One region of the Streptomyces sp. NPDC006872 genome, then DNA from elsewhere that is predicted to be linked to it. Evidence: riboswitches for the same ligand, from Rfam matches in the RefSeq annotation. Region 1 holds a riboswitch; each other region holds the start of a gene.
What was found. A riboswitch is a leader RNA that binds a small molecule or an ion and turns the genes downstream of it on or off. The one in region 1 is predicted to bind cobalamin.

Region 1 (10,140 bases):
GGACTGACACGGCCCTCAGCGGCCCCGGCTCCCAGGCCGGTTTCCCCCCTTCGGAAAGGCCCTCATGCCCCCCGAGACTCCCTCGATTCCAGTGGTTCCCGATGTCCTGGAGGCGGATCCCGGCCGCCTGCTGGCCCGGCTGATCGCCATCGACTCCGTGAACCCGGACCTCGTACCAGGCGGCGCCGGTGAGACCGTCATCGCCGACTTCTGCAGCGAATGGCTCGCCGCCCGCGGCTTCGAGGTGCACCGCCTGGAGAAGTGCCCCGGCCGGCCCTCGCTCGTCGCGATCGCCCGCGGCACCGGCGGCGGCCGGTCCCTCATGCTCAACGGCCATCTCGACACGGTCGGCTGCGCCGACTACGACGGCGACCCGCTCGACCCGCAGCTCCGCGACGGCAGGATGTACGGCCGCGGCACCTTCGACATGAAGGGCGGTATCGCGGCCATGATGGTCGCCGCCGCCCGTGCCACGGCCCACGGGCCCCTGCGCGGCGATGTCGTCCTGGCCTGCGTCGCAGACGAGGAGCACGGCAGCTCGGGCACCGAGGAGGTACTGGAGTCCTTCACCGCGGACGCGGCGATCGTCACCGAGCCCAGCCACCTCGAAGTCACTCTCGCCCACAAGGGCTTCGCCTGGTTCGACGTGGAGGTGGAAGGCCGCGCGGCCCACGGCTCGCGGCCCGAGCTCGGCATCGACGCCATCGCCAAGGCCGGGCACTTCCTGGTCGCCCTTGAGGAACTGGGCCGGCAACTCGCGCAGGGCCCGGCACATCCCCTCCTGGGCACCGGCACCGTGCACGCCTCCGTCATCCACGGCGGCGAGGAGCCTTCCACCTACCCGGCGCACTGCCGCATCACCCTGGAGCGCCGCACGGTCCCCGGTGAGAACGCCGAAAGCGTCGAGCGCGAACTGACCGCCGTCCTCGACCGCCTCGCCGCCACCGTCCCCGACTTCCGCTACCGGCTCACCCGGGGCCTGCACCGCGAACCCTTCCAGGCCGACCCCGAAGCACCCGTCGTCCGCGCACTCACCCGCCACGCGACCCAAGCCCTCGGCCACCCGCCCGTGGTACGCGCCGAGCCGTTCTGGACCGACTGTGCCATCCTCGACCGCGCCGGCATTCCCTGCCTGCTCTTCGGCGTCGACGGCGAAGGCGCCCACGCGGCGACCGAGTACGTCGACCTCGCCTCGCTGGACCGCCTGACCGACATCCTCACCCACACGATCGCCGACTTCTGTTCCTGAGCCCTCGGCCGGACCCGAGCCGGGGCCGGTGCCCACCTCCGTCGCCCGAGAATGAAGGGCCGGGGCGCTCGTGGCGCCCCGGCCCTTGGGAACGGTCGGTCAGGACACGGTCAGCTCGCCGCGGACCGTGCGGGCGGCGGCGACGAGGTTCTCCAGGGACACGCGGGTCTCGGGCCAGGCGCGGGTCTTCAGACCGCAGTCGGGGTTGACCCACAGCCGTTCGGCGGGGATGGCCCTGAGGCCGGTGCGCAGCAGTTCGGCCGCCTCCTGCACGCTCGGGACGCGCGGGGAGTGGATGTCGTAGACGCCGGGGCCGGCCTCGCGGGGGTAACCGTGGGCGGCGAGTTCGCGGGCGACCTGCATATGGGAGCGGGCGGCCTCCAGGCTGATGACGTCGGCGTCGAGGTCGTCGATGGCCTGGACGACGTCGCCGAACTCGGCGTAGCACATGTGGGTGTGGATCTGGGTGTCCGGACGGACGCCGCTCGTCGTCAGCCGGAACGCCTCCGTCGCCCATGCGAGGTAGGCGGGGTGGTCGGCGGCGCGCAGCGGCAGCGTCTCGCGCAGGGCGGGTTCGTCGACCTGGATGACCGAGGTCCCGGCGGCCTCGAGGTCGTTCACCTCGTCGCGCAGGGCGAGGGCGACCTGGCGGGCGGTGTCGCCGAGGGGCTGGTCGTCGCGGACGAAGGACCAGGCGAGCATGGTGACCGGGCCGGTGAGCATGCCCTTGACCGGGCGTGAGGTGAGGGACTGGGCGTAGGTCGTCCAGCGCACGGTGATCGGCTCGGGGCGGGAGACGTCGCCGGCCAGGATCGGCGGGCGGACGTAACGGGTGCCGTAGGACTGCACCCAGCCGTGCCGGGTGGCGAGGTAGCCGGTGAGCTGTTCGGCGAAGTACTGGACCATGTCGTTGCGTTCGGCCTCGCCGTGCACCAGGACGTCCAGGCCGGTCTTCTCCTGGAAGGCGATCACCTCCTGGATCTCGGCCCTGATCCGCTCCTCGTAGCCGGCCGTGTCGATCCGGCCGGCCCGCAAGTCCGCGCGGGCGGTGCGCAGTTCGCCGGTCTGCGGGAAGGAGCCGATGGTGGTGGTCGGCAGGAGCGGCAGGCCGAGGTGGGTGCGCTGGGCCGCGGCCCGTTCGGCGTAGGGCTGGGAGCGGCGGGCGTCGGCATCGGTGACGGCCTCGGCGCGGGCCCGGACGGCAGGGTCGCGGGTGACGGGGGAGTTCATCCGGGAGGCCAGGTCGGACCGGTTCGCGGTCAGTTCCGCCGAGAGGGAACCGGTGCCGTGGGTCAGCCCCTTGGCGAGGGTGACGATCTCGGCGGTCTTCTGCCGGGCGAAGGCGAGCCAGCGCAGGATCTGCGGGTCGACGTCCCGTTCGGAGGCCGTGTCGAGGGGGACGTGCAGCAGGGAGCAGGAGGCGGCCACGTCGACCCGGTCGGCCAGGCCGAGCAGGGTGCCGAGCAGGGCGAGGGATTTCGACAGGTCGTTGATCCAGATGTTGCGGCCGTTGACGACACCGGCGATCAGACGCTTGCCCGGCAGCCCGCCCACGGCTGCCAGCGCGTCGAGATTGGCTGCGGCGGTGTCGGTGAAGTCCAGGGCGAGCCCGTCGACGGGCGCCTTGGCCAGGACCGGCAGGGCCTCGCCCAGCCGGTCGAAGTAGGAGGCGATCAGCAGTTTGGGCCGGTCGGTGAGGGCCCCGAGGTCGCGGTAGGCGCGGGCGGCGGCGTTCAGCTCGGCCGGGGTGCGGTCCTGGACGAGGGCGGGCTCGTCCAACTGCACCCACTCCGCGCCCGCCGCCCGCAGGTCGGCGAGGACCTCGGCGTACACCGGGAGCAGACGGTCCAGCAGGGTCAGCGGGTCGAAGTCCGCCGGCACGCCGGGGGCGGGCTTGGCCAGCAGCAGATAGGTGACCGGGCCGACCAGGACGGGACGGGCGGTGAGTCCGAGGGCCAGGGCCTCGCCCAACTCGGCGACCTGCTTGGTGGAGTCGGTCGTGAAGACCGTGTCCGGGCCCAACTCGGGGACGAGGTAGTGGTAGTTGGTGTCGAACCACTTGGTCATCTCCAGCGGCGCGACGTCCTGGGTACCGCGCGCCATGGCGAAGTAGCCGTCCAGGGCGTCCGCTTCGACGGCCGCCCGGTGGCGGTCGGGGATCGCGCCGACCATGACGGTGGTGTCCAGGACGTGGTCGTAGTACGAGAAGTCACCGGTGGGCACCTCGTGGATGCCGGCCTCGGCGATCTGCCGCCAGTTGCCGGCACGCAGTTCGGCGGCGGCGGTCCGGAGGGCGTCGGCGGTGATGCGGCCCTTCCAGTAGCCCTCGATGGCCTTCTTCAGTTCCCGGTTCGGGCCCTGGCGGGGGTAGCCGTACACGGTGGCCCGTGCTGCCGCGGCTGCGGGCTTGGTGGTCACGGAGATCTCCTTCGCGAGACGAATCCCTGAGATCCCGGCGACGGGACGCGAGCGCGAAGGGGTGACGAACCGGACGGCGACCGACTGCGCAGGGTACGGCGCAGTCGTCCGTCCGGTATGTACGCCGACCCGCCCACGAGGTCACCGGGATGTCCGCGCACGAGTGGTTCGTGTGCGGGCAGTTGGCAGGTCTTCGGACTCGCGGGCACGTCTTGGTCGTACGAAGTCGTACGAGACACCTACTGGCCGTCGCTTCCCAGGCCCTTCGTGGACCCAGTGCGTATGACGGCGGTCGTTCCCGCTCACCGCTGCGGGGCAGTCCCGGATTCCCACCGGGTTCCCTCTTGCGACGCATCCCGCCTGGCGGACGGGGCGAACCAGCTGCACCAGCCACCGTACGGCGGCCTTCAGGGATGCGGCCCATGGTGTCCGGCATTCGGATGGTGGGGTGAGCCACATGGCGGACGTGTGTGGAACGGCCCGGGGGAGGGAAGCGCCCCCCCGCGCCTCCCCGAGGCTGGAGCCCTGTCACGCCCCCTGCAGGCTCGCCGCCAGGCGGACGGCTGCGTCGACCCGCGTGTCCAGCACCGGTGACGCATCAGGCCAGCCCGCGTACCGCACGCACAGCTCCTGGCGACCGATCTCCACCGATTCCACGCCCTGCGGCAGATCCAGTCGGTGTATCTCCCGGCGGCGCAGTCGGGCCGGCGGCCGCTCCTCGGCGAGACGGACCAGGATCGCCGTGTACCAGCTGTTTCCCCCCTCGAGGCCTTCGTCGACGATCAAGCAGGCGATGCCCACTTCGACACCGTCCCGGTGCACCACGGCCAGCACTTCGCCGCGGAAGAGCGGGCTCGCCGGCAGCTTCCACTCCTCCCCGTCGGCGGTGAGCGCGGCCAAGTCGATCTCGCAACGTCCTCCGTTGCGGCCCGCCCACGCGGCCAGCATCGCGCGGCTGCGCGCCTGCCGCTCCGCGTCACGCCGTACCTCGGCCAACGTCATGGCGGAGAGCGCGACCCCGAGCACGACCGTGAAAGCCACAACGAGCAGGATCACCTGCCACGGGAATCCCCAGATGAGCCCGCCGACGAGGAGGATCGCCGACCCGCCTCCCGCGATGACCGCACCCATGATGAGAGCTTCCCGCTCATCGTCCATAAGGGGCATGTACCTCAGTAGACCACCGGTTGCCGCCAATTGCCCTACCCGGTCAGTAAAGTGGCCACGACACACCAGTAGTTGACGGTACGTCAGAGCTTCCGCAACATCCACAACGGACAGCAGACGACAGTCCAGCTCCACACGCCCTGGGCGTCCCTGCTGTTCGTCCTGGCCGCCGTCACAGCGTTCCCCGCCCACCCCGGACTGCTCGGACGCGGCCGGCTCCCGCCCGACTTCGAGAGGCGATGCGCCGATCTGGGCCGCCCCTGCCGCCCGGCAGTCGGGCTCCTGCTGAACCGCGGCCGCTAGAACGGCGTTCCGCGGGTGCCGGTCCGGCTCTCAGTTGGTTCCGGGCTGGATGAGCTTGTAGAAGAGGCGGGCGCCGGCCCGTTGGGCGGACTGGCGCAGCCGCACCGGGAGCGGCCGGGCAGATGCCCGCCTGGGCGGGTTCGTGGCCAGGCGGGGGAAGAGGGCTTCGGCGTTGGTGCGGTTGACGGCTGCGAGGGTGCGGGGGTCCACGCCGCTGTCCAGTCCGTTGGCGAAGTACTGGGAGGCGGGGGCGGGGGCGAAGGGCCAGTCGCTGCCGAACAGGACGTGTCCGGGGCGGGTGAAGGCGAGCAGGGTGGGCAGGGCGGCGGGGCTGGCGGAGAGGGCGGTGTCGTAGTAGAAGCCGCGCAGGTCGTCCAGGGTGTCGAGAGGGCTGCGTCCGGTGTCGGCGGCGATGGCGACGGCCATGCGGTGGGAGGCGTAGGGGACGAAGCCGCCGGCGTGGCTGAGGACGAAGCGGATGTTCGGGTAGCGGCGCGGGATGCCGTTGCGGACGAGGAGGTAGGCGGCGCGGGTGGTGTCGAGGAGGAAGTCGGCGGCGAACGGGGGGATTCCGTCGACGGCGGGTGCGGGGAGTTCGGCGGGGTGGACGAAGACGACGGCGCCGTGCTCGTCGAGCACTCGCCACAGTGAGTCCTGGCCCTCGGCGCCCAGGTAGACGCCCTGGTTGTTGGCGAGCAGGGTGACCCCGTCCGCCCCGAGTTCGGTGAGGGCCCGCTCCGCCTCCTGCGCCGACGCGTGGATGTCGGGCATGGGCAGTGTGGCGAACCACCCGAAGCGGTCGGGGTGTTCGGCGGCGACGGACGCCGAGTGGTCGTTGAGCCGTCGGGCCAGACCGGCGGCCTCGCCGGGGTGGGTGAGGAAGCCGGCGCCCGGGGTGGAGACGGAGAGGATCGCCGTCTCGGCCCGCAGCAGGTCCATCAGCTCCAGGGCCGCCTCGGGGCTCCAGTCGGGCAGGGCGCGGCCGCCCGCTTCGGCGATGCCGGCCTTGGCGAGGACGTCGCGGTAGAAGGACGGGATGACGTGCTGGTGGACGTCGATCCGGCGGGGTGCGGTGTTCATGAGGAGGTCTCTCGGCTTTCTGGGGTGAGCAGGTCGAGGCGACGTCGATCCAGTCGTTCCGGCCGCCGGCCACGCCGCGTGCCGCAGGTTCAACGAGTGGCGTCGGATGCGGGTGTCGACGCGGCGACGGGGTGGTGCGGCCGGGCCCTTCCTTCTGTCTTCCGTGTGTCTTCCGTGCCGACTCTTGACCGTCTCCGGCAGCCGGATTAGCGTAGCGAACATTCCAATTGTAGTAAACGCTACAACAACGAGCCGATGGAAGACAGCGAGGTGGCGTGGTGAGCACTCCGTACGACGTGGCGGTGATCGGGTACGGGCCCACGGGCGTGACCGCGGCGAACCTGCTGGGAGCGCTGGGACTGAGGGTGGTCGTGCTGGAGCGCGACGCGGAGATCTACTCCCGGGCACGGGCCATCTCCACCGACGAGGAGGTCATCCGGATCTGGCAGCGGATCGGGCTGGCGGACCGGCTGAAGGAGGACATGCTGGCCGAGCGGCCGCTGGACTTCGTCGACGCGCGCGGCCGCACCTTCCTCAGCGCCTGCCCCTCCCCGCGCGGACACGGTCATCCGCCGCAGATGTTCCTCTACCAGCCGGCGCTGGAGCAGGTCCTGCGCGACGGCGTCGACCGCTATCCCGACGTCGAGATCCTGCTGCGGCACGAGTGCCTGCGGCTGCGCCAGGACTCCGACGGGGTGGAGCTGACGGTGGTCGGGACCGCCGACGACTCCGTACGACGGGTGCGCGCGAAGTACGTGATCGCGGCCGACGGCGGCTCAAGCCTCACCCGCGCCCAGCTGAACGTGGGCTACGAGGGACGGACGTACGAGGACCGCTGGGTGGTCGTCGACACCGAGATGCTCAAGCCCTGGCCGGACCACGACCGGCTGCGCTTTCGGTGCGATCCCGCCCGCCCCGCCGTCGACTGCCCGACCCCGCTCGGCCATCACCGCTGGGAGTTCCCGATCCTGCCCGGCGACGACGAGACGTACCTGACCACCGACGACGCCATCCACGCCATGGTGGCCAAGTACGGGATCGGCCGGGACCAGATCAAGATCCTGCGGGCCACCGTCTACAGCCACCACGTCCGCTTCGCCGCCCGCTTCCGCGTCGGCAGGGTCTTCCTCGCGGGCGACGCCGCCCACGCCATGCCGCCGTGGATCGGCCAGGGCATGGCGGCCGGGGTGCGGGACGCGGCCAACCTCTGCTGGAAGCTCGCCGCCGTGCTGCGCGGCGAACTGCCCGAGACCGTCCTCGACTCCTACGAGGCCGAACGCAAGCCGCACGTCAAGGAGATCACCCGGCGGGCCGTGTTCACCGGGAAGCTCATCACCGAACGTCGGCTGCCCCTCGCCCGCGCCCGGGACACCACGCTGCACGCCGTCCGCCGCGTGTCCGCCGTCAGCGGCCGACTGGTGGACGCGCACTGGATACCGGTCGCCCACTACGCCAAGGGATTCCTGGCCCGCCCGCGCACGAAGGCCTCCGGACGCCAGATCCCCCAGCCCTGGGTCACGGGCCCCGACGGCGGGCGCGTGCGGCTGGACGACGTGCTCGGCGGCCGCTGGCTGCTCCTGCACGGAGGCCTGCCCGCCGCGCAGCCCCCGTGGGACCGCCGCGGCACCCCCTCGCTGACCGTCCTGCCCGCCGGCTCCCGCCCGGCCGAGGGCGCGATCGTCGACAGCGACGGCGTGCTGCTCGCCTGGATGACACAGCACCGCGTGGCCACGCTCGCCCTGCGCCCGGACGCCTATGTCTACGCCGCCGCTCCCCAGGACGCCCCACTCCCGCCGCCCCCGGCCGGTTTCGCACCGGCATCGCAATCGACCGCCCCGACCGTCAGCTGAGGAACACCATGACCACGCACACCGCACCGCCGCCCCTGCAGGAGTCCCTGCTCGACGTCGCGGGCAAGAAGATCTTCGTCGCGGAGACGGGTGACGAGACCGGTGACGGCCTGCCCGTCCTGCTGCTGCACGGCGGCGGCCCCGGCGCCTCCGGCGTCTCCAACTACTCCCGCAACATCGCCGAACTGGCCAAGGCCCATCGGGTCATCGTCCCCGACCTGCCCGGCTACGGCCGCAGCACCAAGGGCATGGACGGCGCCGACCCCTTCGGGTACCTCGCCGACGTCATCCGCGGTCTGCTCGACGAACTCGGCCTGGAAAAGGCCCACTTGGTCGGCAACTCCTACGGCGGCGCCTGCGCCCTGCGCCTCGCCCTGGACACCCCCGACCGGGTCGGGCGGATGGTCCTCATGGGCCCCGGCGGCATCGGCACCACCCGCGCGCTGCCCACCCCCGGCCTCAACAGCCTGCTCAACTACTACTCCGGGGACGGGCCTTCGCGCCTCAAACTGGAGAAGTTCATCCGCAACTACCTCGTCTTCAACGCCGCCGACGTGCCCGACGCCGTCATCGACGCGCGCTACGAGGCCAGTATCGATCCCGAGGTGATCGCGGCTCCGCCGCTGCGCCGCCCCTCCGGTCCGAACGCGCTGCGCACGCTGTGGAAGATGGACTTCACCCGCGACGACCGGCTGTCCCGGCTGCCCGTGCCGACACTGGTGCTGTGGGGCGCGGCGGACAAGGTGAACCGGCCCTCCGGCGGCCGTATGCTGGCCGACCGCATGCCCGACTGCGACCTCTACGAGGTCGCCAACACCGGGCACTGGGTGCAGTTCGAGCGCGCCGAGCTGTTCAACCGGCTGTGCGCCGACTTCCTGGCAGGCCGCCGATGAACACCACCCCGGGAGCATCCGTCTTCGGTGCCGTCCACCTGGGCTACACGGTCGTCGAGAGCAACCGTTTCGCCGACTGGCGCCGCTTCGGCACCGACGCCATCGGGATGCATCACGACGACCTCGACACGGACGTCATGCGCTTCCGCCTCGACGAACAGGAATGCCGCTTCCTGCTGCGGCGCGGACCGGCCGAGGACGTCGTCGCCATCGGCTGGCACATCGACGACCACACTGCCTTCGAACGCATAGAGCACCGGATACGCGCCCACGGCGTGCCTGTCGCCGAAGGCACCGAAGAAGAGGCGGAGCTGCGCGGCGTCGAACGCCTCCTGCGTTTCCCCGGCCCCAAGGGCATCACCCAGGAGATCTACACCACGCCCGTCACCTCGCCCGAACCGCTGCGCATGCTCGCGTCCGGCTGGGTCACCGGCGACGCGGGCATGGGCCATGTCGCCATCACCTCCGCCAAGCCCGCCTTGATGCGCGGTTACTTCAACACGGTCTTCGACGCCCGTCTGACGGACTACATCGACGAGACCATCAGCGGAGTCAAGCTCAAGATCCGCTTCCTGCGGGTCAACGAACGCCACCACTCCATCGCGATCGCCGCCGTCCGAGGCCTGCCGATCGACCCGATCCGCACGCGAGTCCAGCACCTCAACATCCAGGCCGCCTCGCTCGACGACCTGGCCCGCAGCTACGAGCGGGTGCACGAACTCGGCTTCGACATGGCCCTCTCCGTCGGCCGGCACACCAACGACAAGGAACTCTCCTACTACGCACGCACCCCCTCGGGCTTCGAGTGGGAGGTGGGCTGGAACCCGATCGTCATCGACGAGAGCACCTGGCAGCCCTCCACCCACCGGGGCATCAGCACATGGGGCCACCTGCCCGTCGGCCGGACCATCGTCGACAGACTCGACCAGTTCCGCCTCGGCGCCCGCTCCCTCGCCCGTCCGGAGAAGACGGTGCCCGCCCTCAGCGGCACCGGCATCGCCGACGGCTGACGACCCGGCCTGCCCGGTTTGGACCTACCGGGTCGCCCGCTGACCCCTCCCGCACCCGCGACCCCTGGGCTCGGGACGGGAGTAGGGTGGCGGTACCGAGCGCACCTCGCACGCCGTCATCCGTTTCGGCGTCGCCCTCGGGGAACGGCAATGCCGGAGCGCATCGCGTC
Region 2 (10,140 bases), on a different contig from region 1:
CCCTTCGGCGTCCGAGGGACCTCGTCGGGCTCGCGGTTCTCGCGGATCTCACGCACCGCGCCGCCCGGCGGCAGCTGCGGTTGCTCCTCGGGACGCGGCCGGTCCGGCTCGCGCGACTTGACACGCGCGCCCAGCCAGAAGCCGCCGGCCAGCACGGCCAGCACGGCCATGCCGACGACGAACATCACGAGGCTGAGCAGGCCGCTCGCGGCGGCCAGCTGCATGCTTGCGGTAGTCATATCAGCCGAATACCCCCGTAACGGGTCATGAACCCGCCATTCCGGGACCATTCCGGGGCCGTGACTCCCCGTCGACGGAACCTCACGCATGGCGTCCGGCACAGATGTCGCCGCCGGGCGGGTTTGGCGCCGCCCTTCCCGGCTACCCGCCGGGGGTGACTTCGACGACATCCCAACAGGAACTCTTCCGATTCCTGGAGGACCGCTTCGCCTGCGCCCAGGCGTGCACCGAATGTGCGCGAGCCTGTGCGCTGCGGGCGAGCCACGTGGACCCGGACGGGACCGAACGAGACGAACTCGTGCGACGCAAGGGCATCATGTGCGCGGAGGTGTGCGACGCGACCTGCCGGGTGCTGTCCGAGGACAGCCGGATGGACGAGGCCGGCATCCGCGCCCAACTGGAGTGGTGCCGGACCGTCTGCCTGGAGTGCGCCCACGCCTTCGACAAGCACCCGGGAGCCGAGGAGGGCGCGGCCGCCTGCCGCGCCTGCGCCGCGACCTGCACGGACTTCATCGGCACGCTGGTCTGAGACCGCGCGCAGACGCCCTCACCGCAAACGCCCTCACCGCGGGCGCCTCACAGGGGGCGGCCCATCCGTACGTTCCAGCGCCCCGACCGGCCGCTGAGCTCCACGGCCGTCAGCGGCGGGACGTCGGTGCGCCAGAACGCCGACTCCGGCGCTCCCAGCGCCCGCACCACCGCGGCCCGGACGACCTCGGGCTCGGCGACGGCCACGGTCCGCCCCGGCTGCAGTGCGGCCGTGTCCAGCCAGGCGGCCACCCGTTCGCACACCGCCCGCACCGACTCCCCGCCGTGCGGCGCGGCCGCCGGGTCCGTGAGCCACGCGGCCAGCGCGTCCGGCTCCCGAGCCCCCACGTCCGCCAGTGCCTCGCCCCGCCAGCGGCCCGCGTCCAGCGCCGCCAGCCCGGGCGCGTCCACGGCGTCGAGGCCCAGTGCGGCGGCCGTCTCGCGGCAGCGCACGGTGGGGGACGTCCAGACGCGCTCGGCCGTCGGCAGCGTCCCGGCGGCCGCCCGGGCCTGCCGCAGCCCGACGTCGTCGAGCGGACCGCCGTCGTCGAACCGCGCCTCGCGCAGGGCGGCCGTGAGTGCGGGGGAGACCAGGACCAGCCTGCTCGTCATGCGAGGCCTTTCTCTCGTGCTCGGTACCCGGGCGGGCAGTCGCGGGCGTCGGTCGGCCGCGTCACGGATGTGACTGTGCGGGTCGTCGAGCAGTCGTACGGCCGAGGCCGAGGCCCCGAGGTCGAGGCCGTGGACAGCCGCTGGTCCGTCGCGGCCCGGTGCCCGACCTCCTCGCGAAGGCGCACGCCGTCCTCGTCGAACAGGCCGCTCTGGACGGCGAGTCGGTGCCACTGCTCGTCGGCCTCGTCGACCTCAACGGGTCGGTCCGCCGGTGCGGCGACCGTCGCGGAAGCCGCTGCCGAGGCGATCCGGTGCCGGGCGGCGCGGGTCGGCGGCACGTTCTCGACCTGCGGGTGCTCGGCGGTCTCCAGCCCGGTGCGTCCGAGCGGCGCCCTCGGTTCCTCACCCGTCATGGGAGGTCATCCTGCCGGACGGGCCGGCGGTCCCGCTCCCGTACCCCGTCCATGCGCCCTTGGCCGGAACTGCACTTTCGCGGTACGGTCCTCGACGAAATCGACATCGACGACGGACAAGCGGAAGCCGGTGGAAGCCCGGCACGGTCGCGCCACTGTGTGCCGGGCCCCCATCTCAGGTGCGGGCCGGGTGAGTCAGACCCGCACCGTCGTCCTGTGCACCACCGAGCCGGGACGCGAGTTCCCCCAGGAGGTCCTGCCATGGCGCAGTCCGCCGTCCAGCCGAGCGCTACCCCTACCGCCCTCCCCGAGAAGCTGCCGATCGGGGCGATCGTCCCGTGGGCGGTCTTCTTCGGCATCCTGATGCTGGTCCTGCTGTACTTCGTCGGCGCCGAACAGGGCGCCACGTCCGTGGTGTCCGGCGAGGGCGTCCACGAGTGGGTGCACGACGCCCGCCACCTGCTCGGCTTCCCCTGCCACTGACAGCGAAGAGGAAGCGCATCCGCTCATGAACTCCGCAACTGTCAGAAACCTCCTGGTCCGTGGCATGCTCGCGGGACTCGCCGCGGGCCTGGTGGCCCTCTTCGTCGCCTACTTCCTGGGCGAACCGCGCGTCGACGAGGCGATCGCCTTCGAGGAGGCGCACGCCCACGAGCACGGCGGCGAGGAACTCGTCAGCCGCACCCTGCAGTCCACCGCGGGCCTGTCCACCGGGGTCCTCGTCTACGGAGTCGCCTTCGGCGGCATCGCGGCCCTGGCGTACTGCTTCGCGCTCGGCCGGATCGGCCGCTTCGGGCCGCGCGCGAGCGCGCTGCTCCTGGCGGGCGCCGGGCTGGTCTCGGTGTACGTCGTCCCGTTCCTGAAGTACCCCGCCAACCCGCCGGCCGTCGGGGATCCCGACACGCTCAACCAGCGCACCACGCTGTACTTCCTGATGGTCGTGCTCAGTGTGCTGCTGGCGGTCGGCGCCGTCGTCCTGGGCAGGCGTCTCGCGCCGCGCCTGGGCAACTGGAACGCCACGCTGGCGGCGGGCGGGTTCTTCGTCCTCGTCGTGGGTCTGGCGTACGCCTTCCTGCCGTCGTTCAACGAGGCTCCGGCGGACTTCCCGGCCACCCTGCTGTGGCAGTACCGGCTTGCCGCCCTCGCCGTGCAGGCAGCCCTGTGGACCGCCTTCGGGCTGGTCTTCGGGGTGCTCGCGGAGCGCCTGCTGGCCCCCGAGGCCGCCAGGAAGCCGGCGGTGACGGCCCAGCCGACTCCGGTACCTCACTGATCACCGCACGGTCGAAGGGCCCCGGAGCGCTTCCGCTCCGGGGCCCTTCTGGCGTCGCGCTCCCCATTCCCAATTTCTGGAACACGTTCTACCGTGTGCGCCGTCAGGACCGTCCGGACACCGGCCTCGGGAAGCACCGTCCGGACACCGGCCTTGGGAAGCCAGGAGGCGCCGTGCACCTCGACCACACGCCCGAGCAGCTGCGGCTGCGCACCGAACTGCGCGCCTACTTCGCCGAGTTGGTGCCGGCCAACGCCTACGCCCGGCACATCGACCCGGTCGCCGCGAAACGCTTCTACCGCAAGACCATCCGCCGGCTCGGCGCGGACGGCTGGCTCGGCGTCGGCTGGCCGAAGGAGTACGGCGGCCGGGGCCTCACGCCCATCGAGCAGTTCGTCTTCTTCGACGAGGCCGCCCAGGCCGGCGTGCCGCTGCCGCTGATGGCGCTCAACACCGTGGGGCCGACGATCATGCGGTACGGCACGGACGAGCAGAAGGCGGACTTCCTGCCGAAGATCCTCGCCGGTGAGATCGACTTCGCCATCGGCTACAGCGAGCCCGACGCCGGCACCGACCTCGCCGCCCTCAAGACCCGTGCGGTACGCGACGGCGACGAGTACGTGGTCAACGGGCAGAAGATCTGGACGACCAACGGCGACACCGCGGACTGGGTCTGGCTCGCCGTGCGCACCGACCCCGAGGCCCCGCCGCACAAGGGCATCACCATGCTCCTGGTGCCGACCGCCGACCCCGGCTACTCCTGCACGGTCATCCGCACCCTCGCCTCGCACGACACCACCGCCAGCTACTACGAGAACGTCCGGGTCCCGGTCTCCCGGCGGGTCGGCCCCGAGAACCAGGGCTGGCGGCTGATCACCAACCAGCTCAACCACGAGCGCGTGACCCTCGCCGCGCACGGCACGATGGCCATCCGCGCCCTGCACGACGTGCAGCGCTGGGCGACGGAGACCAAGCTCGCCGACGGCCGCCGGGTCGTCGACCTGCCCTGGGTGCGCCGCCGGCTGGCCCAGACCCATGTGAAGCTCGACGCGCTCAAGCTGCTGAACTGGCAGATGGTCGGCGCCCTCCAGAACGGCACCCTCACCCCCCAGGACGCCTCCGCCGTCAAGGTCTACGGCTCCGAGGCCCGCCGGGACGCCTACGCCTGGCTGCTGGAGATCGTCGCGGCCCCCGGCGCACTCCAGGAGGGCTCCGCGGGCGCCGTGCTGCACGGCGAGCTCGAACGGGGCTACCGCTCCGCCGTGATCTTCACCTTCGGCGGCGGCAACAACGAGATCCAGCGGGAGATCATCTCGTGGATAGGGCTGGGGATGCCGCGGGTACGGCGTTAGCCTGCTTGTGACGAGGATTTACAGTTGGCTCCCTGCCGGTGACCCGCGGCTTATGTCCTGCTGGGGTGTCGTCAGTTCCTCATGGCGCTCAGGACGGCGGTGGCCATGCCTCGTTCACCGTGTTCGTTGGGTGGACGACGGCTGCCGGGCTGCTGGGCCGGAGAGGTTCGATCCAACGGGTGCCGGCAGGGGAACAGGCGTCGTGTCCGGCGGACGGGGCGTACGTGTCGACGTACGTCGCCCCGGCGGCCTGGGCGCGGTCGCCGAGCATGGTGTTGAGCTCCTGTTGCTTCTGGCGCAGGAACGTCACGTCGCCGGGGGCGAGGGGCAGTTCGCGGCCGCACTCGGTGCCTTCGGCGGGCAGGATCGCGGGGTAGCCGACGACGTAGACCCTGGCCCCGGGCGCGCGGCGGTCGATCTCGGCCAGAGCTCGGGTGACGCGGTCGCCCGTGGCGCGTATCTTCTGGGCCACTTCGTCGGTGTCGCCGGAGGTGTACTTCTTCTTGCAGGGCGCGTTGTCGGTGACGTCCGTGAGCCTGTCGGCCAGCTTGAAGAGCGATCCGGTGGCGACGCACTTGGTCATCATCGAGCTGAAGCCGATGTCGTTGCCGCCGATGCCGAGGGTGACCACCCTCGTGGAGGCGGAAAGCGCCGAGAGCTCGGCGGGGTTGGTGCCGTGGTCGGTGGACTGGGGGGTGGTGAGGTCGGTGATGGTGGCGCCGCTGCAGCTGACGTCGCGGAAGTCGGCCGCCTTGACACCGAGTTCCTTCGCGACGACGGACAGATAGTTGCGGCCGGAGCGGTCGCAGCCGGCCGGATCGCCGGTCTGGGGAGGGATCTCGGGGCCCGAGGTGTACGAGTCCCCAAGAGCGACGTAGGGCCCCTTGGGCGGTGCCGACGCCGATGTCTTCTTCACTCGTGCTTTGTCGCCGTCGCCGCTGTCGGAGTGCTGTCCGATACTGACGGCGGTGACCAGTACCCCGCACGCCAGGGCCACGCCCATGCCGGTTCGTGCCAGTGATCCCATTGCTGTGTCCTGTTCCTTCGTTGCGGATGCTCGACTGCGGTGCTGCCGAGGTGGTCTGGCTTCGGGGACGTAGCGGTGAACACGGGTGAGGACGTGGGGAGATGGCCCGGGCATCGGACGAGCCGGGCGAGCGGGGTGAGCGGGGTGAGCGGGGCGGGGTGGGTCAGGCCGGGCGGACGAGTCCGGTGTCGTAGGCGAAGATCACGGCTTGGACGCGGTCGCGGGCGTCGATCTTGGTGAGGATGCGGCCGATGTGGGACTTGACGGTGGATTCGGCGAGGTGGAGGCGTTCGGCGATCTCCGTGTTGGTCCAGCCACTGGCGATGCAGGTGAGGACTTCGTGTTCGCGCTGGGTGAGTTCGTCGAGTCGGCGTTGCTGCTGCGGTGAGTGGCCGGGGAGGCGGTCGCCGAAGGTGTCGATGAGTTTGCGGGTGAGACCGGGTGAGATGACGGCGTCGCCGGCGGCCACCGCGCGGACGCCGGCGACGAGTTCCTCGGGAAGTGCGTCCTTGAGCAGGAAACCGCTGGCTCCGGCGCGGAGGGCGTCGTAGGCGTATTCGTCGAGGTCGAAGGTGGTGAGCACCAGGATGCGGGAGCGGCCGCCCGACTCGACGATGCGCCGGGTGGCCTCGATGCCGTCCATGCCGGGCATGCGTACGTCCATCAGGACGACGTCGGGACGCAGTTCGGCGGTCATACGGACCGCTTCGGCACCGTTGGTGGCCTCACCGACGACGGTCATCTGGGGCTGGGCCTCCAGGAGCATGTTGAAGCCCATGCGCTGCAGGGCCTGGTCGTCGACGATGAGAACTGTGGTCATGAGCGGTGCTCCGGGGAGGATGGGGGTTCCCCCTGCTCGTGCGAGGCCGAGAAGGTGGGGGAGGGCGGGTTGGGGACGAGGAACGCGTGGACGGTCCAGCCCCCGCGGGAGTTGGGGCCCGCGGTGACGGTGCCCTTGTACAGGGCGACGCGTTCACGCATGCCGACCAGGCCACGACCGCCCCCGGATCGGCGACGACGGGTTCCCGGAGTACGGTGCGGTCCGTCGTCCTCCACGGTGACGTGGAGGGCCTCCGGGCCGGAGGTGAGGGACACGCGGACCGAGGTGTCGGAGGCGGCGTACTTGACGGTGTTGGTCAGGGCCTCCTGGACGATGCGGTAGACGGACAACTGCAGACCCGGTGGCAGGCGTGTGAGGTCGCCGTGGGTGTCCAGGGTGACGGTGGGGCCCGCCGCACGGACGCGCTCCAGCAGTGAGTCGAGGTCGGTCAGACCGGGCTGTGGGGCGAGCGGCGCGTCGCCCGCTCCCTCGTTGTCCTCGCCGATGACGGCGAGCAGGCGGCGCAGTTCGGCCAGGGCGTCGCGTCCGCTGGCGCTGATGATGCGGAGTGTCTGGGCGCCGCGTTCCGGTTTCGTCTCGGCGAGGGCGGCGGCGCCGTCGGCGAGGCCGACGATGACCGAGAGGGTGTGGCCGAGGATGTCGTGCATCTCGCGGGAGACGCGGGCGCGTTCCTGCGCGGTGGCGAGGCGGGCCTGTTGGTCGCGTTCCTTCTTCAGGGCGTCGATGTAGGCGCCGGCCAGTCGGCTCAGCAGACCGAGCGCGGCGAACGCCGCCATCGCGGTCATCGCCAGTGTGGTCACGACCTCCGGTCGTGTGGCGTACTCCAGCTGGCGCCCGGCGAACACGGCAGCCCACGCGACGAGCTGCGCGGTGGTGACACCGACGGCGAGGGCCAGTTGGCGTGGCGAGCAATGGCGGCCGACGTTGAAGATCGCCACGACGCGCGCGGACTCGGAGCCGGTCATCACCCCCAGCGGGAGGGCCACCACGGAGACGGCGGTGGTGAGGGCGAAGACGAGCATGGGCCGGCGCTCCCGCCACAGGAGCGGGACGGCGAAGGCGGCCATGAGTGCCACCTGCGCCGGGATGTCGCCGGTGTTGTAGGGGTTGAGGTAGGAGTTGGCGCCGAGCGCGGCGCAGAAGACCGGAACACCCCAGTGCCGGACCTTGGGGTGGGCCCGGTCGGCCCGCCGCAGCGCTGCCAGCCGGTAGGCCACCGAGGCGATCACGGAATCGCCGGCCAGGGTCTCCAGGGTCCGGTCGTCGTCCGGGCGGGAAGCGGGGGCGCTCGGTACGGTCACGGGGGTCCTTCACGGGTCGGGGGCCGCCCGCCGGTCCTGGGGGATTGGACCGGCGGGCGGGGCCGGGGAGCCGGCCGATGGGAGGCGGCCGTTCCGATTGTGGGTCGGCGGTGGTCGGCAGCTGTCGCTGCGGCTCGCTTCTGTCAGCGCCTGCGGAACATCTTCTTCCCTATCCCCTTCATCGCGCCGGCCTTCGGCTCGGTCGTGTCGGCGGGCCGGGTGGCGTCACCGGATCGTGCGAGCCGCTGCTTGAACTTGGACAGTCCCAGCTTCTTGTTGCGGAGCGTTGTACGACGGCTCGATGTCTCCGTGTCGCCGGGGCTGTCCACGCCGGTGAGGCCGCTGTCCGAGGCCGCGTTGCTCCCGGCGTCCGTGTCCGCGAGGGTCTCGGCGCCGCGGTCGTCCGCGCCGCGCTGCCGGAGCCCGGACAGTCCGCGGGGCCTGCCGCGGTGGTGCCGGGGCAGCGGCGACGTGAACGTGGCCGTGTCCGGGGCATCGGAGCCGGAGCCGCTCGTGAAGGCCTGCGGGGCGCTGTAGCTGCCCGAGCCCTGGTGGACCCCGGCGCCCACGCCGACGAGTACGGGTTCGGGTGCGGTGCTCGTGCTGTCGGCGTCCAGCGTGTGGCGCAGCTTCTCGCCCTCGACGTCCACGTTGGGCATGGCACGGTCGAGCCATGCGGGCAGGGCCCAGGCGCGGTGGCCGAGCAGGGTCAGCACCGCCGGGACGATGGTCATGCGGACCACGAAGGCGTCGAAGAGGACGGCGGAGGCGAGTCCCAGGCCGACCGACTTGATCAGTGCGGCGTCGTCGAGGAGGAACCCGGAGAAGACGGCGATCATGATGACCGCGGCGGCGGTGACCACCCGGCCGCTGTGCCGGAAGCCTCCGATGACGGCCTGTGTGGGGGTGGCGCCGTGGACGTACTCCTCCCGCATCCGGGTGACGAGGAAGACCTCGTAGTCCATGGCGAGGCCGAAGACGACGCCGATCAGCAGGATGGGCAGCACGCTGACGATGGGCGCCGTCTGGTCGACGCCGAAGACATCCGCGAGCCAGCCCCACTGGAAGACGGCGACCAGGACGCCGAGGGTGGAGGCGATGGTGAGCAGGAAGCCGAGGGCGGCCTTGAGCGGGATCAGGATCGAGCGGAAGACCAGCAGGAGCAGGATCAGGGCCAGGCCGACGACGATGGCGAGGTAGGGGATGAGGGCCTGGGCGAGCTTGGTCGAGACGTCGATGTTGACGGCGGTGGTGCCGGTGACCATCAGGAAGGCGCCGGTGTCCTTCTGCAGCGCGGTGCTGTGGTCGCGGATGTCGGCGACCAGGTCCTTGGTGGCCTGACTGGTCGGGGAGCTCTCCGGGACGACGCCGATGATGGCGACGTCACTTGCCTCGTTGAAGGCGGCGTCGCGGACCGAGGCGACGTCGTCCAGCTTGCCGAGCATCGCGGTCGCGTCCGCGGCGGCGGCCTTGGGGTCGTCACTGTTGCGGGCGTCGACGACCACGGTCAGCGGGCCGTTGAAGCCCGGTCCGAAGCCCTTGCTGAGGGTGTCGTAGGCGAGGCGCTGGGTGCTGGCGGGAGGCTTCATGGAGTCGTCGGGCAGGGTCAGGCGCAGTGACATGGCGGGGATGGCCAGCAGTCCCAGGCCGATCACCGAGACGGCGAGGACCTTGACGGGGTTGCGGGTGACGAGCTTCGCCCAGCGCACGCCCATCGACTCGCCCTCGCCGCGCTCCAGGGCCTTCATACGGCGGGACAGCAGTTTGCCCTTCATGATCCGCAGGCCGGCGAAGCCGAGCAGCGCGGGTAGCAGGGTCAGCGCGATCACCACGGCGACGGCGACGGCGAAGGCGGAGCCCAGGCCCATGGAGGTGAGCATCTGGATGCCGATGACGCTCAGTCCGGCCAGGGCGATGATCACGGTCAGGCCGGCGAAGACGACCGCGGAGCCGGCGGTGCCCAGGGCCCGTCCGCAGGCCTCTTCCGGGTCGTGCCCGTCGCGGATCTCGTTGCGGTAGCGGGACACGATGAACAGGGCGTAGTCGATGGCGACGGCCAGGCCCAGCATCAGCGCCAGCGCGGACGTCTGGGAGGCGATGTCGAAGAACTGGGTGGCGACGGTGATCGACAGGATGGCCGCGCCCACGCCGAGGATCGCGGTGAGCAGGGGCAGCCCGGCGGCGATCAGCGAACCGAAGGTGATCATCAGGGCGACGGCCGCGACGCCGAGACCGATCAGCTCGCCGGCCTTGCCGGCGGCTGTGTCGGCGACGGCGTCGCCGCCCAGGCTCACCGTGATGCCGGCCTTCTCGCCCTGCTCCACGACAGCGGTCTGGACGTCGTGCGCGGCGTCACTGACGTCGGCCTGGGCGACCTTGTACGTCACCCCGGCGTAGCCGATGGTGCCGTCCTTGCTGACCTGTCCGCTGGTGAAGGGGTCGGAGACACTCGCCACCTGCGGCGACTTCTCCAGCTTCGCCACCAGCGACTCCACCGCCGCCTTGTGGGCAGTGGCGGTCAGCTGCTGCCCGTCGGGTGCTTCGAAAACGACCCGG
Region 3 (10,140 bases), on a different contig from region 1:
GGTCGGCGGTCGCCGCGTACCGGAACTCGAGCTGCGCACACGCCTGGCCGACGCTCAGCCCGGCCCCGGTCAGCTCCCGCAGATAGGCGACCCCGGTCGCCAGTGAGCAGCCCAGCTCCTGGGCGGCCGAACCGCCGGCCTCGTGGTACGGCAGCGCGTCCACGGTCAGCGCGCGCAGCCCCGGGTACCCCTCGGCGCAGCGCCGCGCGAGACCGGCCGCCGGCGCGAACTCCAGCGCCTCGCCCGTACGGGCCTCATGGCCCAGCGGATCCGCGCCCAGGTTCCCGCGCGCGGCCTCCGCACCGACGCCCCGCTCCGCGTAGAGCCGCAGCAACTCGTCCGCGGCCGACTCGACGTCACGGCCGGCGTCGAGGACGACCGGCGCCAGATCGAGATAGACGCCGTCCAGGACCTGGCCGAGCGAGGAGACCGGGATGCCGTCGCCGCCCACGACCAGCCAGAGGGAGGTGACGCCGTTCTCCAGGTCGGCCAGGACCGCGCCGCCGTCCGCCGCGGCGTGCCGCTGGCGTACGTCCCAGCCGCCGACGGTGTTCCCCTCCGCCCGGCCCCCGCGCACGAACGGGGCGAAGCCGGGCAGGCCGGGATCCGGGGCGGTCTCGCGCGCGGTGTAGAGGGGTCGGGTGCCGAGCCCGTCCTCCAGCACGGTGGACAGGGCGTCTTCCGCCGCCGCTCCGGAGACCTCCTTGCCCGACTTGCGCAGGACACCTTCCACGAGACGTTGCCACTGTTCACGTGTCGTGTCGGGGAACTCGGCGGCGAGCGAGAGCCCGTCGTCAGGCAGCACTGTCATGCTCGGATGCTAGGCCAGATCGCCAAAGCCGCAGCAGAGCGCATGGCTGTGAGTTTGTTCTCCCGAAAAGTGTGGCGTGGGTCACTCTTCTGGCCTGTCCATCTTCTGGCCCGTCCATCTTCTGGCCTGTCCATAGGATTCCCGGCAGGAACCGACGAGATCATGCGCGTCATCGTGGCGCGCGGCCCCTGACGGAGGCGTACGGATGAACGGCCCGACCAGCGCGACGAGCGCGAGCAGCACGTCCGAGGCGACCGCCGGAGAGGAACCCGTCCTGCTGCACACCGCCGGACGGGCGGCCCACATCACCCTCAACCGCCCCAGGGCCCTCAACGCCCTGAACCACGTCATGGTGCGCCGCATCGACGAAGCGCTCACCGCCTGGGAGCACGACCCGGCCGTCGAGACCGTCGTCATCACCGGAGCCGGGGAGCGCGGCCTGTGCGCGGGCGGCGACATCCGCGCCGTCCACGACGACGCCCGCGACGCGGACGGCGCCGCCTCGGCCGCGTTCTGGCGCGACGAGTACCGCCTCAACGCGCGCATCGCCCGCTACCCCAAGCCGTACGTCGCCGTCATGGACGGCATCGTCATGGGCGGCGGAGTCGGCGTGTCCGCCCACGGCAGCGTCCGCATCGCCACCGAACGCTCGCGCATCGCCATGCCCGAGACCGGCATCGGATTCGTCCCGGACGTCGGCGGCACCTACCTCCTCGGGCTCGCCCCCGGCGAACTGGGCACCCACCTCGCGCTGACGGGGGCGCAGATCGGCGCCGGGGACGCGGTGCTGTGCGGGCTGGCCGACCACTACGTACCGTCCCCGTCCCTGCCCGACGTCGTCGGCGACCTCGCCCGCCTGCCCGCCCCGGAGGCCCTCGCGCGCCATGTGCAGCCTGCTCCGGAGGGGGAGTTGGCCGGTCAGCGGGAGTGGATCGACGACTGCTATGCCGCCGACACGGTCGAGGAGATCGTCCGGCGGCTGCTCGCGCACGGCGACCCGGCCGCGAAGGAGGCCGCGCAGACCCTGCTCGCCAAGTCGCCCACCACACTGAAGGTCACGTTGACCGCGCTGCGGCGCGCCCGTCGGCTCGGCTCGCTGGAGCGGGTGCTGGAGCAGGAGTACCGCGTGTCCTGCGCGGCCCTGTCCACCGCCGACCTGGTCGAGGGCATCCGCGCCCAGGTCATCGACAAGGACCGCAACCCGCGCTGGTCGCCGGCCACCCTCGCCGAGGTCACCGACGCCGACGTCGAGCGCTATTTCCGTCCCCTCGGCGGACGACCGGAACTCGGGCTCGACATCTGAGCCGAGAGCCCGGCCGGCCGGCGCTCACTTCCCGGCGACCGTCCCCAGGAAGCGGATGTACGGCCGGTCGCCGGGGTCGGGGTGGGTGACCGTGGCGCGCACGCCGTACACCTCGGCGATCAGGGACTCGGTGAGGGTGGCGGCAGGCGCGCCGGCGGCCACCACGCGGCCCTGCCGGAGCACGACGACCTGGTCGCAGTACATGGCCGCCAGGTTCAGGTCGTGCAGGGCGACGACGCTGGTGACGGGCAGTTCGGCGACCAGGTTCAGCAGGTCGAGCTGGTGCTGGATGTCCAGGTGGTTGGTCGGTTCGTCCAGCAGCAGTTCGCGTGGCTCCTGGGCGAGGGCGCGGGCGATCTGGACGCGTTGGCGCTCCCCGCCGGAGAGCGTGTGCCAGGGCTGGTCCAGGCGGTCGGTGAGTCCGGTGCGTTCGAGGGCGGTGCGGACGGCCCTCTCGTCCGCCGCGGTCGTCGGCGTCCAGGCGCGGCGGTGCGGGACGCGTCCCAGGCGCACCACGTCGACGACGGTCAACTCGACCAGGGTGTCCGCCTGTTGCTCGACGACGGCCACGCGCCGGGCGACGGCTCGGCGGCCCCAGTCGCCCAGCGGGCGACCGTCGAGGGTCACGACGCCCGAGGCGGGGGCCAGGACCCCGGACAGCAGCCGCAACAGGGTCGACTTCCCTGATCCGTTGGGGCCGAGCAGTCCGGTCACGGAGCCGGGCCGGGGGGCGAGGCTGACGCCGTCGAGGATCAGCCGTCCGTCGGCGGAGCGGCTCACCCGGGCGGCGGCGAGGGTGGGCGACGCGTTCTCCCCGTCGTGCGTTTCGCTCACCGCGTCCTCCTCATCGGGTCCTCCTCATCGGGTCCCCCTCGTGCGGTACAGGACCAGGACGAACGCCGGGACGCCGACGAGCGACGTCACCACGCCCACCGGCACCTCCTGCGGGTCGAGGACGGTACGGGCCAGGGTGTCGGCCCACACCAGGAACACCGCCCCGGCGAGCGCGCTGACCGGCAGCAGCCGGGCATGCCCGGGGCCGACCAGGGCGCGGGCCGCGTGCGGCAGGACGAGGCCGACGAAGCCGATCGCGCCCGCCGCGCTCACCAGCACGGCCGTCAACAGCGCGGTCACGCACAGCAGCACCAGCCGGGTCCGGACCACCGCGACCCCGAGTGTGGCCGCCGCGTCCTGGCCGAAGGCGAAGGCGTCCAGGGTGCGCGCGTACCCGAGGCACACCGTCAGGGCGAGCGCCAGCACGGCCAGGCAGAGCCACACCTCGGTCCAGCCGGCGCCGCTGAGCGACCCGAGCAGCCAGAACAGCACGCCCCGGGTGGTCTCCGCGTCGGCCGCCGTCAGTACGACGAACGAGGTCACGGCCGAGAACAACTGCATCGCGGCCACACCGGACAGCACCACCCGGTCCGTCGTCCCGCCGAGCGTGTGGCTGAGCAGCAGCACCAGCGCGAACGAGCCGAGCGCGCCCGCGAACGCGCCCCCCGACACGGACACGACGCTCCCGCCGACCCCGAGGACGACCACGACGACGGCCCCGGTCGACGCGCCGGAGGAGACCCCCAGGACGAAGGGGTCGGCCAGCGGGTTGCGCAGCAGCGACTGCAGCACCGCCCCGCACACGGCGAGCCCGGCACCGCACACCGCGGCGAGGAGGGTGCGCGGCAGCCGCAGGTTCCAGACGATGCCGTCCCGGATGGGGGACAGGTCCGAGGCGCCCCAGCCCAGGTGGGAGGCGACCGTGGACCAGACGTCGCCGACGCCGATGTCCGCGGGCCCGATGGTGATGGCCACGGCGACGGACACGGCCAGCACCGCGAGTCCGGCGACCGGGCCGGCCAGGCCCCGCAGCGCCCCGGCGGCTGCCCGCAGCCGTCGGACCCCGGGCGACCGCAGGGCGGTGGTCATCCGGCGAGCCCGTACGCGCGCAGCGCCGCGGCGACCTTCTCCACGCCTTCGACGGTGCGGATCGTGGGGTTCATGGCCTGCCCGCTGAGCAGTACGTAGCGCTTCTTCCGCACCGCGTCCATGTTCTTCGTCGCCGGGTTGGACTCCAGGAACGCGATCTTCCGCGCGGCGGTCTCGGCCGTCTGCGACTTACGGGTGAGGTCGCCGATGACGAGCACGTCGGGGTTGCGGTCGGCGACCGTCTCCCAGTTCACCTGCGGCCATTCCTGTGTGCTGTCGTCGAAGACGTTCTTCGCGCCGAGCGCGTTCGTGACGATGCCCGGCGCCCCGCAACAGCCCGCCAGATAGGGGGACTCCTGGTTCGCGAACCAGTACAGGACGGTGGCGTCCCCGGCGTCGATGCCGGACGTGGCCTCGGCCACCCGGCCCTCGAGCTGCGTGACCAGCTTCTCGCCGCGCTCCGCCACCCCGAAGATCCGCGCCAGTTCGCGCACTTCGCGGTACACGGTGTCCATGGCGAGCGGCTCGGTCCGCGAGCCGTCGCCGCCGCCGCTGTTGTCCTTGCCCTCGCAGTCGGCGGGCGAGAGGTACGTCGGCACCCCCAGCTCCTCGAACTTCTCGCGGGGGGCCACTCCGCCCTTGCTCAGCGTGGAGGCGAAGGAGGAGGCGACGAAGTCCGGCTCGACGTCCAGCACCTTCTCGAACGACGGCTGGTTGTCGGCGAGTCGCGGCACCTTCGCGTCGGCCTTCTCCAGCCCCTTCATGACCGGGTCGGTCCAGGTGGCGGTGCCCACCATGCGGTCGGCCAGGCCGAGCGAGAGCATGATCTCGGTGGTGCCCTGGTTCAGCGAGACGGCCCGCTCCGGAGGGGCCCCGACGGTCACCTTCTGCCCGCAGTTGTCCAGCGTGACGGCCTTCGCGGACGCGCCGGCGCCCGAAGCCCCCTCGGACGACGAGCCCGAACCACAGGCGGACAGCAGCAGTGCCCCGGACAGGAGCAGGACGGAACAGCGGGCGGGACGTGACAGATGCACGAAGCGGCTTCCTAGGCGTCGAGGCCCATGCGCGGGGCCCGTTCGGACGGTCGGCTGCCAGCAGGTCTTCGGACTCGGGATCACCCCGGCGGGGCACCTTCCCAGACCCGGCCATGGCCGTCGTCCAGTGGTTGCCGCCCCGCCCGTCACCCTCACCGCTGCGCGTCAGTTCCGGACTCCCACCGGATTCCCTGACCCGTGCACGCGTACTACCGCGTATACGAATACGACTGGCGTTCGAAAATTACCATGGCATTGCCTGCTCGCCCCACGTGCCCCCGATGCCCCCGATGTCCCCCGGTCGGTCCTACGGCGCTTCGTCAGGGTCGTAGTGGGCGTTGCGGTCGACCGAGCGGTAGATGTCGGGGGCGATGGGCCGGCGCAGTTCCTCGGCGAGATGCCCGAGCAGTCCGGCCGTCCGGGCGAGCAGCGCGAAGCCGCGCAGCAGCTCGACGGGGAGCCCGAGATCGGCGAGCGCCGCTCCGCACACTCCGGCGCCGTTGAGGGGCAGCGCGCGACCGAGGACGTCCGGCGCCACCCGCCCGACGGCCTCGAACAGGGCGAGGTGAGGGCCGTAGACCCCTTCCTCACGCGCGATGCGGACGATCACCGGCGTCCGTGGGTCGCCCTCCTTGTGCACCGGGTGGCCGAGGCCGGGCACGAGCTGTTTCGCCGCCTTGCGTTCCGTCAGCGCCTCTCGTGCCAGCGCATCCCAGCCCGCGTCGGTGGCGGGAAGGGGCTTGCCTGCCGAGCCTGCCGAGTCCGCCGCGCTCGCCTCGGCGAGCACCTCGGCGAGGAAGCGGCCGGTGTCCTCGGTGACGCCCAGGAAGCGGGAGCCGCCGCCGAGCAGCCCGGCGGCGAGGGCTCCTTGCACGGACTCCGGCGCGGAGAACAGGGTCATGCGTGCGGCGATCGCGGTGGGTGTGAAGCCGTGGTCGGCCAGCGCGACCAGCACCGTCTCGAAGAGCCGCACCTCGCCCGCGGTGGGGCGGCGCCGGGCGGTGAGCCAGAACGCGAGTTCGCCGAAGCCGACCTGGCCCATCAGGTCTTCCGCCAGGTTCTGCCCGAGGAGGCTGATGGTGGCGGCGTCCGAGGTCCCGAGACCGGTCGGGTACCGGGGCTGGGGTTGAGGCCGACGCTGGGAGTCGGGTCGGGGCTGTCCGGCGGTCATCGATCTGTTTCCTTGTCCGCCGCGAGCCAGGCCCGTAGCTCTTCTCCGTGCTGGTCGAGGGCGGGCGGCGGAAGATCGTGCCGGGGCGGGGTGCCGCTGAAGGTGATCGGATTGCGGATCATCGGCACGGAGTCCGGCCCGCTGCCCAGGGCGACCACCGGGTCGAGCCCCAGGTCCGCCGCGAGCGCGACACCTGCGTCCACGTGGTTGATCGGTCCGCAGGGCACACCCGCCGCGGACAGTCTCCTGAACCATTCGTCCGCCGGGCGCTGTTCGAGCTTGGCGACCAGGAGCGGACGCAGTTGCTCGCGGTTGCGGGTCCGGGCCTCGTTGCCGGCGAACCGAGGGTCCTCGACCAGCTCGTCCAGGCCCAGTTCGACGCAGAGTCTGCAGAACTGGCCGTCGTTGCCCGCGATGACGATGAGGTCCTTGTCGGCCGTGGGCAGCGGTTCGTAGGGGAACAGGCTGGGATGCGCGTTGCCCATCCGGTGCGGGACGACACCGCCGGCCACGTGGGCCGAGGTGTGGTTCACCAGGCCCGACAGCGCGGAGGAGAGGAGGTTGACCTCGACGTGCTGTCCGGCCCCGGTCGCGTTGCGGTGGTTGAGCGCGGCCAGGATCCCGATGGCGGCGTGCATGCCGGTCATGACGTCGAACACCGAGATCCCCGCCCGGTACGGCGGACCGTCCGCGTCCCCGGTCAGGCTCATGAGCCCGGACGCCGCCTGCACCAGCAGGTCGTAGCCGGGCAGGGACGCCCCGCCGGCCGTGCCGAACCCGCTGATCGAGGTGTAGATCAGCCCGGGGTTGTCCGTGCGGACCGTCGCGTAGTCCAGACCGAACCGGGCCAGACCGCCCGGCTTGAAGTTCTCGATCATGATGTCCGCACGCGAGACCAGTTCCTGGGCCAGTCGCAGATCCTCGGCGTTCCTGAGGTCCAGGGCGAGGGAGCGCTTGTTGCGGTTGACGCCCAGGTAGTAGGTCGACACCCCGTCCCGGACCGGCGGCATCCAGGTGCGCGTGTCATCGCCGGACGGCGATTCCACCTTGATCACCTCGGCCCCCAGGTCCCCGAGCAGCATGGTGGCGTACGGCCCGGCCAGGATGCGGGAGAAGTCGGCGATCAGCAGCCCGTCGAGGGCGCCGGCTGTGACGGTCATCGAGCGACACCTTTCACCGTGTCCGGCAGGCGGACCAATGTCCGCCAGTGTGGTTCCTTGGTCCGTCCACTGTCAATCATGAGAGGTGTCGGCGCGAGAAGCGGCGATACAGTGGCGGACAACCATCCGGTGGGCGGCCCTTCGGCCCGTCCGCCCAGCTCGCGGATATCTCGTATGTATCTCGCATGTACGGAGGGACGAAAGATGCGGCGGGACACCGGCCCTGACTTCATCGAGGCCCTCGCGAGAGGGCTCGACGTGCTTCGGGGCTTCCAGCCGGGCAGGCCGTGCATGACGCTGAGCGAGGTCGCCGCCGAGGCGCAGCTGGCGAGGCCCACGGCGCGCCGGATCCTCATCACGCTCCAGGAACTGGGGTACGTGCGCAGCGGCGAGGGCGGTTTCTCGCTGACGCCCCGGGTGCTCGAACTCGGGATGACCTACATCGGCTCGCAGAGCATCTGGGAGCTGGCGGAACCGCACCTGCGCGCCCTGGCGGCGCGTACCCGGGAGTCGTGCTCGATCGCGCAGCTCGACGGCTCCGACATCGTCTACGTCTGCCGGGTCGCCATGCCCAAGCTGGTGACGCTGTCCGTGACCATCGGCACGCGCTTCCCCGCCGCACAGACCTCCCTCGGGAAAGTGCTGCTCGCGGCCCTCGACGAAGCCGAGCTCGACCGCGTCCTCGCCCTCCCCGGCAGGTCGGGCATCGAGCCCCGGTACCGGCCGCAGCGCGAGGAACTCGACGAGATGCTGCGTGACGTACGGGCCAAGGGGTGGGCGGTGACCGACGAGGAACTCGCCCTCGGCATCCGGTCCGTCGCCGCGCCCATCCGCAACGGCCAGGGCCGGACGGTCGCGGCGGTGAACGTGAACGCCCATGCCGCCGAGACCTCGGTCGAGCACCTCATGGAGCACCACCTCCCCCCGTTGCTCCGCACCGCCGGCGACATCAGCTCGGACTGGGCGGCCTGGGAAGGGCGTCCCATCGCCACGCTCGCGCCCCGGGCCGGCTGAGACCCGACTGTCGTGAAACCCCTGGTTCTCCTGGTGCACGGGGCCAACCACGATGGTTGGTGCTGGAGTCCGGTCCTGGAACGGCTGGACCGGATCGGGGTCGCGGGCCGGGCGATCGACCTGCCGCTCACCTCCTTCGAGGAGGACACCGCCGCGGTGCGAGCGGCGGTCCGCGAAGCTGCGGGGGCACGGCCCGTCGTGCTGGTCGCGCACAGCTACGGCGGCCTGCCGGTGACCGCCGGCGGGCATTTGGCGGACCGTCTGGTCTTCGTCGCGGCGCGGATGCCGCTGCCCGGGGAGTCACCCGCGGCGCGCACACCCCGATGGGGCCATCCCGAGTTCCGGGCGGCCTGGGACACGGACGACGACGGCGCCGTCGTCCTGCGTGCGGAGGCCCGCGAGGTGCTCTACTCGCACTCGCCGCCCGACCTGGCCGAGGCGGCGGCGCGGCGCTGGCGGCCGATGCGGAGCCGGGTGCCGCGGACGCCGATCGCCGACCCCGCGTGGACGTCCGTGCCCACCGCCTACGTGGTCTGTGCGAAGGACCGCACGGTACGGGTCGAGGCGCAGCGCGAGTGCGCGGCACACGCGACCGAGAGCGTCGAGATCGACTGCGATCACTCCCCCTTCTTCTCGGCCCCGGACCGGCTGACGGCGATTCTCGCCGAGCAGGCGACACGTGCCTTCCCTGCCCTGCCGGGCTATTGACAGCAGGAAGAGCCGCACGCCATCGTCGATCCGTGCCCGCCTGGCGGACAGGTGTCCGAAGATTTCTCCGGTTCGGTCGTCCGCCGCCCCGGAAGCGGGAGATCGCGAAGGAGAGAGTCAAGGATGACGCAGTCACTGCCGACGCGGCTTCACCACAACGCCTACGTCACGCGCGACCAGGAGGCGACACGGGCGTTCTACGAGGACGTCATCGGTCTGCCGCTGGTCGCGACCTGGAAGGAGTCCGACGAGCTGTTCGGGGCCGTGCGGACCTACTGCCACACCTTCTACGGCCTCGGAGACGGCAGCGCGCTCGCCTTCTTCCAGTTCGCCGACCCCGCCGACCAGGAGGAGTTCGGCCCGCGGATGCCGCACTCGCCGTTCCAGCACATCGCCCTCAAGGTCACCGAGGAGGTCCAGAAGGACCTCGCCCGGCGACTCGAGGACGCCGGCTGGAAGCCCGACGAGACCTACGTCCTGGAGCACGGGTACTGCCGTTCGCTCTACACCAGCGACCCGAACGGCCTTCTGCTCGAGTTCACCCTGGACGCCCCCGGCATCGAGAAGTCCGACGCGGAGCGGCGGCGCACCGCCCACGCCGAACTCAAGGCCTGGCTCGAAGGCGACCACGTCAGCAACAACACCTACCGCTGAGCCGCCTTCCCGATGAGCTCACCGATCCGTGCCTGGGTGGCGGCGGTCAGTTCCGTCAGGGCGTAGGTGGTGGGCCACAGGGCGCCCTCGTCGAGCTGCGCCTGGTCGCTGAAGCCGAGCGTGGCGTACCGGGTCTTGAACTTCTGCGCGCTCTGGAAGAAGCAGACGACCTTGCCGTCCCTGGCGTAGGCGGGCATCCCGTACCAGAGCTTCGGCGAGAGGTCCGGGGCGGCCGACCCGACGATCTCGTGGATCCGTTCGGCGAGGACGCGGTCCGCGTCCGCCATCCCGGCGATCTTCGCGAGCACGTCGGCTTCCGCGTCGGCCTTGGCCGTGTGCGGGCTGCGGCGCGCGGACTTCTT

Region 2: another riboswitch for cobalamin. It lies ahead of ABZ725_RS32405 (CbtB-domain containing protein); the one in region 1 lies ahead of metE (5-methyltetrahydropteroyltriglutamate--homocysteine S-methyltransferase).
Region 3: another riboswitch for cobalamin. It lies ahead of ABZ725_RS24830 (ABC transporter substrate-binding protein); the one in region 1 lies ahead of metE (5-methyltetrahydropteroyltriglutamate--homocysteine S-methyltransferase).

Annotation. Positions count from the first base shown of each region.
Region 1 covers NZ_JBEYIL010000002.1:776,657-786,796, forward strand. The annotation lists gene ABZ725_RS08465 (diaminopropionate ammonia-lyase) at 1-7, shown strand, start outside; gene ABZ725_RS08470 (ArgE/DapE family deacylase) at 65-1,249, shown strand; gene metE (5-methyltetrahydropteroyltriglutamate--homocysteine S-methyltransferase) at 1,349-3,667, opposite strand; cobalamin riboswitch at 3,834-4,064, opposite strand; gene ABZ725_RS08480 (hypothetical protein) at 4,196-4,798, opposite strand; gene ABZ725_RS08485 (hypothetical protein) at 4,907-5,137, shown strand; gene ABZ725_RS08490 (amidohydrolase family protein) at 5,168-6,217, opposite strand; gene ABZ725_RS08495 (bifunctional 3-(3-hydroxy-phenyl)propionate/3-hydroxycinnamic acid hydroxylase) at 6,496-8,067, shown strand; gene ABZ725_RS08500 (alpha/beta fold hydrolase) at 8,076-8,960, shown strand; gene ABZ725_RS08505 (VOC family protein) at 8,957-9,970, shown strand.
Region 2 covers NZ_JBEYIL010000012.1:134,067-144,206, forward strand. The annotation lists gene ABZ725_RS32385 (DUF6479 family protein) at 1-239, opposite strand, end outside; gene ABZ725_RS32390 (ferredoxin) at 395-769, shown strand; gene ABZ725_RS32395 (histidine phosphatase family protein) at 817-1,380, opposite strand; gene ABZ725_RS32400 (hypothetical protein) at 1,377-1,793, opposite strand; cobalamin riboswitch at 1,862-2,019, shown strand; gene ABZ725_RS32405 (CbtB-domain containing protein) at 2,055-2,276, shown strand; gene ABZ725_RS32410 (CbtA family protein) at 2,302-3,063, shown strand; gene ABZ725_RS32415 (acyl-CoA dehydrogenase family protein) at 3,237-4,415, shown strand; gene ABZ725_RS32420 (SGNH/GDSL hydrolase family protein) at 4,504-5,442, opposite strand; gene ABZ725_RS32425 (response regulator transcription factor) at 5,606-6,262, opposite strand; gene ABZ725_RS32430 (histidine kinase) at 6,259-7,584, opposite strand; partial or broken gene ABZ725_RS32435 (MMPL family transporter) at 8,205-10,140, opposite strand, start outside.
Region 3 covers NZ_JBEYIL010000008.1:254,641-264,780, reverse strand. The annotation lists gene ABZ725_RS24850 (methylmalonyl-CoA mutase subunit beta) at 1-811, opposite strand, end outside; gene ABZ725_RS24845 (enoyl-CoA hydratase/isomerase family protein) at 1,017-2,114, shown strand; gene ABZ725_RS24840 (ABC transporter ATP-binding protein) at 2,139-2,948, opposite strand; gene ABZ725_RS24835 (iron chelate uptake ABC transporter family permease subunit) at 2,973-4,037, opposite strand; gene ABZ725_RS24830 (ABC transporter substrate-binding protein) at 4,034-5,071, opposite strand; cobalamin riboswitch at 5,113-5,318, opposite strand; gene ABZ725_RS24825 (citryl-CoA lyase) at 5,379-6,242, opposite strand; gene ABZ725_RS24820 (CoA transferase) at 6,239-7,402, opposite strand; gene ABZ725_RS24815 (IclR family transcriptional regulator C-terminal domain-containing protein) at 7,607-8,416, shown strand; gene ABZ725_RS24810 (alpha/beta fold hydrolase) at 8,429-9,124, shown strand; gene ABZ725_RS24805 (VOC family protein) at 9,248-9,778, shown strand; gene ABZ725_RS24800 (DUF1801 domain-containing protein) at 9,769-10,140, opposite strand, start outside.